3 regions of the Shewanella yunxiaonensis genome follow, and region 3 is predicted to be linked to each of the others. Evidence: predicted binding sites of a transcription regulator. Region 3 holds the regulator's gene; each other region holds the start of a gene.
What was found. The regulator ArgR, encoded in region 3, controls arginine synthesis, uptake and breakdown. The targets are predictions, from matches to a motif close to ANTGAATANNTATTCANT.
Positions count from the first base shown of each region.

Region 1 (2,279 bases), 560 kb from region 3:
GGAACATTGGATGCCGCTTCCGTTTATCCGCGAGAAGTCGTGCGTTTGGTGTTGGAAAAGCAGGCTGCAGCGGTCATTGTTTGCCATAATCATCCGTCTGGCGTGGCAGAGCCCAGTCTGGCGGATCGGCGAATTACCGAGCGATTGAAAAACGCGCTGACAACTATTGATGTTCCTTTGCTGGATCATATGGTTGTGGGCGATTGTGAGATAGTTTCGTTCGCTGAGCGCGGGTGGTTGGAATGATCATTGGCTTGATCTTTATTCAATTATCTAGTATAACATGCGCCCTCTTTGTGCCTCGGGCGACGGCCATACGGGGTACATGAATGCTCGAGCGTTAGAAATTGTTTTTGGAGAAGATTGACATGTCTAGAGTATGCCAAGTTACTGGCAAGCGTCCAATGGTTGGTAACAACCGTTCGCACGCGAAAAACGCAACGCGTCGTCGTTTCTTGCCTAACCTGCAGAACCATCGTTTCTGGTTAGAAGACGAAAAGCGTTTTGTTCAATTGCGCGTTTCTACCAAAGGTATGCGCATTATCGACAAGAAAGGTATCGAAGTTGTTGTAGCTGAACTTCGTGCCCGTGGCGAAAAGGTGTAATAGAAAATGGCTAAAGGTAAAGGCAACCGCGAAAAGATCAAACTGGTATCCAGCGCTAAGACAGGTCACTTCTACACTACTGACAAAAACAAGCGCAACATGCCAGAGAAAATGGAGATCAAAAAATTTGATCCCGTGATCCGTCAGCACGTTATCTACAAAGAAGCTAAAATCAAGTAATTGCTTTTATGCCGAATGCTGAAAAGCCCTTTGACTTATGTTGAAGGGCTTTTTTGTTATGGGATAGAAAACGCGCAAAATGTCGTCGGCTGTTATAGGATCGCCAAGTCTGTCGAACTGTTGTCATTTATTGCAGGTATAACAGAACTCAACAGATATTGCAGGTATAACAGAACTCAACAGATTTGGTGTGAAAATAAATGCTTTTAAAGTGAATTAAAATGCATTAGCATGACGCGCAATACATGCTATCCGCATGTTTTTCTTTTTATCGCTATTGTAAGAGGCAAAACACAAGGTGCGTACCACTGAATTGGTTGACTCCTTTCGTCACTCAGCTCCCTATGTCAATGCTCATCGCGGCAAGACATTTGTGGTAATGCTGGGCGGTGAAGCCGTTGCCCACGGAATGTTCCGTTCAATTATCAATGATGTTGCGCTGTTGCACAGCTTGGGGATCAAAGTGGTGTTGGTATATGGTGCCAGACCACAAATTGATGCCGCATTGGCACAGAACGATATCGAACCTGCGTATCATAATGGCGTGCGTATCACTGACGAAAGTACGCTCAAGGTGATTAAGCAGGTAGCCGGTTCACTACAGTTTGATATTACCGCCAGGTTATCCATGAGCCTGTCCAATACGCCAATGCAGGGCGCACAAATTAACGTTGTCAGCGGTAATTTTGTCATTGCTCAGCCACTAGGGGTGGATAACGGCGTGGACTTTTGCCTGTCAGGCAAAGTTCGCCGTATCGATACTCAAGGCCTGAAGCATATGCTTGATACCGGTGGTATCGTCCTGATGGGGCCGATTGCAGCGTCTGTTACTGGCGAAAGCTTTAACTTAACTGCAGAAGAGGTCGCAACCCAGGTCGCGATTAAACTGAAAGCAGACAAAATTATCGGTTTTTCATCACGCCACGGCATTGAAGACGAATTCGGTGAAGTGGTCGCTGAATTGATGCCAAATGATGCACAAAAGCTGCTCACCAGCCTAGCGGATCAGGAAGACATTGATCGCGGCACTCTGGCATTCCTGAAAGCCAGTATCGACGCCAGTCGCGCCGGTGTCCCACGTTGTCATCTGGTGAGTTATCAGGAAGACGGCGCGTTACTGCAGGAACTCTTTACCCGTGAAGGGATTGGCACCCAGATTGTCACTGAAAGTGCTGAACGGTTACGCCGGGCATCTATCACTGATATCGGCGGTATTTTGAACTTGATCCGGCCGTTGGAAGAGCAGGGTGTTTTGGTTAGACGTTCTCGTGAGCAACTGGAACGTGAAATCGAACAGTTCATGGTGATCGAACGTGATGGTTTAGTGATCGGTTGTGCGGCGTTGTATCCATTTGAAGAGGACAATGCCGGTGAATTTGCGTGTCTGGTCGTCCATCCAGACTATCGTGATGCTGACCGTGGCAGTTTGCTGCTGAAAAACATCATCAACCAGGCCAAGGTGCGAGGGTATGCACATCTGTTTGCCCTAACAAC
Region 1 is NZ_CP073587.1:222,776-225,054, forward strand. Features, by position in the region: gene radC (RadC family protein) at 1-246, shown strand, start outside; gene rpmB (50S ribosomal protein L28) at 369-605, shown strand; gene rpmG (50S ribosomal protein L33) at 612-785, shown strand; gene argA (amino-acid N-acetyltransferase) at 1,084-2,279, shown strand, end outside.
Region 1: a site for ArgR is predicted at 996-1,013, ahead of argA (amino-acid N-acetyltransferase). Genes of this name have one in related genera too.

Region 2 (2,279 bases), 1.5 Mb from region 3:
CGGGGTATTCACAATATCCATTACTGCATTACCGATAGCACAAGCCAGCGGGTTACCACCATAAGTGGAACCATGAGTCCCCACTTTGAAGTGTGCAGCAATTTCGCTGGTAGTCAGCATTGCTGCAATTGGGATACCGCCACCCAGCGCTTTCGCTGTGGTCAGAATATCCGGCACGATATCGGTCCCCATATAGGCATACAGATCACCGGTGCGGCCCATACCACTCTGCACTTCATCAAACACCACCAGTGCATTGTATTTATCCGCCAGTTCACGCACCTTACGTAAAAACGCCGGGTCACCGCTAATAATGCCACCTTCGCCTTGCAGCGGTTCCAGCATAATTGCGCAGGTCTTCTCGGAAACGGTTGCTTCCAGTGCTTCAATATCGTTATAAGGAATGTGGGTAATCGCCTGTGGCTTAGGACCAAAACCATCAGAATAGGCCGCCTGGCCGCCAACACTCACAGTAAAGAAAGTACGGCCATGGAATGCTTTATCAAAAGCAATGATCTCGTCTTTCTCTGGGCCATAGTTGTCAACCGCATAACGGCGAGCCAGTTTCAGTGCGGCTTCGTTTGCTTCTGCTCCTGAGTTAGCGAAATAGACCTTTTCAGCAAAGGTAGCATTCACCAATTTGGTCGCCAATGCCAATGCCGGTTCATTGGTCATAACGTTAGACAGGTGCCACAGTTTCTCACCCTGCTCTTTTAATGCATTGACCAATGCGGGATGACAATGTCCCAGACAGGTCACCGCAATACCACCAGCAAAGTCGACATACTCTTTACCTTCCTGGTCCCAGACCCGACTGCCCTGGCCACGTACCGGGATTATCGGAGACGGTGCATAATTAGGCACCATAACTTCATCAAACTGAGCACGGGTCAGATTCATTTTCACACTCATTCCTGAATATCCTTTATGATTTCAGACAGCGCTATAACCGCTGTCCCTTCGCAGTTAATCTCTCTTTGTCGTCTAGTATTACTGCGGATCGGTGTTTTAGATATGTGACATTAATAGCTAAATTGTGATCAAAATACCAGATTGATCAGGGCCGGCGCTTAACTCTTCGAAGGGTAAGTGCATAAAGATCTGATTTCAGGAAGTAAAAAGGCGATTAGCCGATATTTCCAGGCATAATTAGTCACAAAAAAAAGCAACCGAACCACAAATGTTTAACTATTCACTTTAAATGAATAGTTAAACAAAATAATAGCAGTAGTTGCTGTTAGGTAGAAGACACACTAGGAGAAAATACCAAATATTTTAAAGCGCCAATCAGGTCAGGCGTCAACTTGGCGTGCCAATCAATCTTGGTCGCTCAGAATAAGCTCAATTTACGATAATTCTGGCCTTGTAAACGGATAAGCTCCTGCTCACTCATAGCGTAGTAACTGTTAAGGAGCTGCTTGTCCCGAAAACTCAGTTGATGACTTTCATCAAGTAGTAAACTCTGTGCATAGCAGCTGGCTTTGGCGACCAGTTGAGCCAACAACGGCATCTGCTCAAAGCCCTGTTTGTCTTCCAACTCCTGCAACCAGGTTATCAATGCACTATCGGCAAATCCTAACGCCTGCGGCAGCTGCCAGTTAAGCCGCATCGCATGCTCTTGCACCTGCTGAAAAATCTCCAGTGCCGGGAATTCGCTGACAGCGACGGCGTCATACAACTCTTTATCCCGTGCTTTACTGGCTTCTTTGAGCCAGTTGCCACGCAGTTGTTCAAAGATTGAAGCGCCCATCCCTAATACCACAGAAGCCCCAAGCTGGCGCATCAACGACAGTGCATATAATAAGGCGCCATCCTGTTCATGTAATGCCGCTAGGACGCGGGTGGCAACGCCTTGGATCTGGGCGTAACGCCAGAGTTTACGATTGATCCATAACAACCCGGTATGTCCCAGCGGCAACCAGTGACGGCAGATATAAAATGGGATCAACAGTCTCAGGTTATCCATGCCGATATACCCAAGCACCAGTTTCAAATCAGACACCTGCAAGTCTTTATTTTGCGGTCTTCTGGCACCAAAAACCGGACTATTGACCATGTTAGTCAGATCGCGTACCAACCAGGCTTGACTGGCAACGGCAGGACGTAGTCGGTTTAAATCCAGTTGTGGTGAATGCAGCATCTCCAATAACAAGAGATGCTTATCTGATACCGGGCTGTGGCGCTGAATAATGTCGAGAGACGCCAGTTGGTTTGCCAGTTCCGTTTTCAGACTCATATGCAACTGACTATTAATCTGTTGCGCCAATTGTTTGGTCTGC
Region 2 is NZ_CP073587.1:3,082,869-3,085,147, forward strand. Features, by position in the region: gene KDN34_RS14115 (aspartate aminotransferase family protein) at 1-912, opposite strand, end outside; gene KDN34_RS14120 (HDOD domain-containing protein) at 1,331-2,279, opposite strand, start outside.
Region 2: a site for ArgR is predicted at 1,180-1,197, ahead of KDN34_RS14115 (aspartate aminotransferase family protein). Genes of this name have one in related genera too.

Region 3 (2,279 bases):
AGTGGCACTACCACCACCCGCTTTGGCATCAACCACCTCAGTGCCTGCATTCTGGATACGTTTAGTCAAAGCAGCCACTTCTTCATCGGTGAAGCTGACGCCTTTTACCTGTGACAGCAAAGGCAGGATAGTGACGCCACTGTGACCACCGATAACCTTGATCTTAACGTCGGCAATATCAATACCTTTTAGCTCAGATATAAAGGTTTCAGAGCGGATAACGTCAAGGGTTGTCACACCAAACAGCCGGTTTTTATCGTAAACACCCGCTTTCTTCAAAACCTCTGCGGCAATGGCCACCGTGGTATTGACTGGGTTGGTAATTACGCCAATTAATGCTGTTGGACAAACTACCGCGACTTTTTCAATTAAGTTCCGCACGATACCGGCGTTAATATTGAATAGATCCGACCGATCCATTCCCGGTTTACGCGCGACACCAGCGGAGATCAGAACAACATCTGCACCTTCGAGAGCCGGAGATGGATCTTCACCCGCAAAACCTTTAACCTTCACGGCGGTTGGAATATGGCTCAAGTCTACGGCAACACCGGGGGTAACCGGTGCAATGTCATACAGTGATAAATCAGAACCAGCAGGCAACTGGGTTTTTAACAGCAGAGCGAGGGCCTGACCAATACCACCGGCGGCACCAAGTACGGCAACTTTCATAGTACTCTCCGTCATTCTCGGGTTTTTATGTGACACAGATCTTATTTTGTGTGGCAAAAATCTATGACATCAATAGGTAAATAGCAATTATCCATTAGTCACATAAGACTTTATAAAGCTTCGAAGGCATTCTCGAAACATTGCTAATAACAATATAGGTCCAGCCTTTATTTCTCTCAAATTAAGCCAAACTGAATTTTTATTCACCAAAAATGACTATTACTTGACAGTAAATTCAAAAATATGCAGTATACGCCGGTCAGGATGAATAGAGACGCTGGACAAATATGACCGCGACCAAGAACCAGGACGATCTGATTAGGACGTTCAAAGCTATTTTAAAAGAAGAACGCTTTGGCTCTCAGAGTGAAATAGTTAACGCTCTCCAGACCGAAGGTTTTACCAACATAAATCAATCCAAAGTATCCCGGATGTTAAGTAAGTATGGGGCAGTACGCACCCGTAATGCCAAGCAAGAGATGGTTTACTGTCTCCCAGCTGAACTTGGTGTTCCTACCGCGGGTAGCCCACTGAAAAATCTGGTACTTGATGTCGATCATAATCAGGCAATGATTGTGGTAAGAACCAGTCCAGGAGCCGCGCAATTAATTGCGCGATTACTAGACTCTATCGGCAAACCAGAAGGGATCCTAGGCACGATTGCCGGTGATGATACCATCTTCATCTGTCCATCAAGCATCAAGGGGATCGAAGATACCCTGGAAACAGTAAAATCACTGTTTAATTATGCGGAGTAATACCAAGAAAATAACAAACGCACGCTAAAGTGCGTTTGTTATGGCTAACTTACAACTCACTGTAATGAATCATGAAATCCAGAGATGGTGCAAAAAATGATGACCCGGTTACAGCCTGAGTGAAATGCATCAAGTGGTCATGGTTCCCTTCCCCATCACCAAACACCATACTGTGAAGCATTTTTTCAAAGTGAGTCGGCGTTTTGCAGGTCGCAATAAACATTAACCCTTGGTGCTTCACAGTACCAAACGGCAAACTTTGACGTAGAATTTCCATAGATTCACCATGCTCATCCTTGAGATTCACTCGTTTAATATGTGCAGTCAAAGGCTTATCTTCAGATTCATATTCGATATTATCCTGCTTAGTCCGACCAATAATATCTTCCTGTTTCTTGGTTGGTAAGCGCTGCCACTTACGCAGATTGTGTACATACTTTTGGACGTGTATGTAGCTTCCACCTCTAAATTCAGGATCTTCTTCCCCCACCAGAGCCACCTGCTGACGGTTTCGGCCTTTCGGATTTTCTGTCCCGTCTACGAAACCAGTAAGATCGCGAGCGTCCATGTAACGGAACCCTCGTTCTTCGTCATCCAGTTCAGCTAACCCCTCAAGCATGCCGTAAACTTCATTTGCAACTAAATGCAGTATGTCCAAACGGTCACAACGCAGATGGAAAAACAGGTCATATTCGATTGCAGGGGCATCACGGTCGCCACTTTCCATTGCTGGGAATGGGCGCAATTCCGCCGGACGAGTGTCTGGGTATAACGCATCCCAGTAATTGGCACCAATCGCGACAAATCCGTTGAAGGCACTGTCTGCATATTGATCTGCCAATTCATAAA
Region 3 is NZ_CP073587.1:783,306-785,584, reverse strand. Features, by position in the region: gene mdh (malate dehydrogenase) at 1-672, opposite strand, end outside; gene argR (transcriptional regulator ArgR) at 960-1,430, shown strand; gene KDN34_RS03720 (Dyp-type peroxidase) at 1,480-2,279, opposite strand, start outside.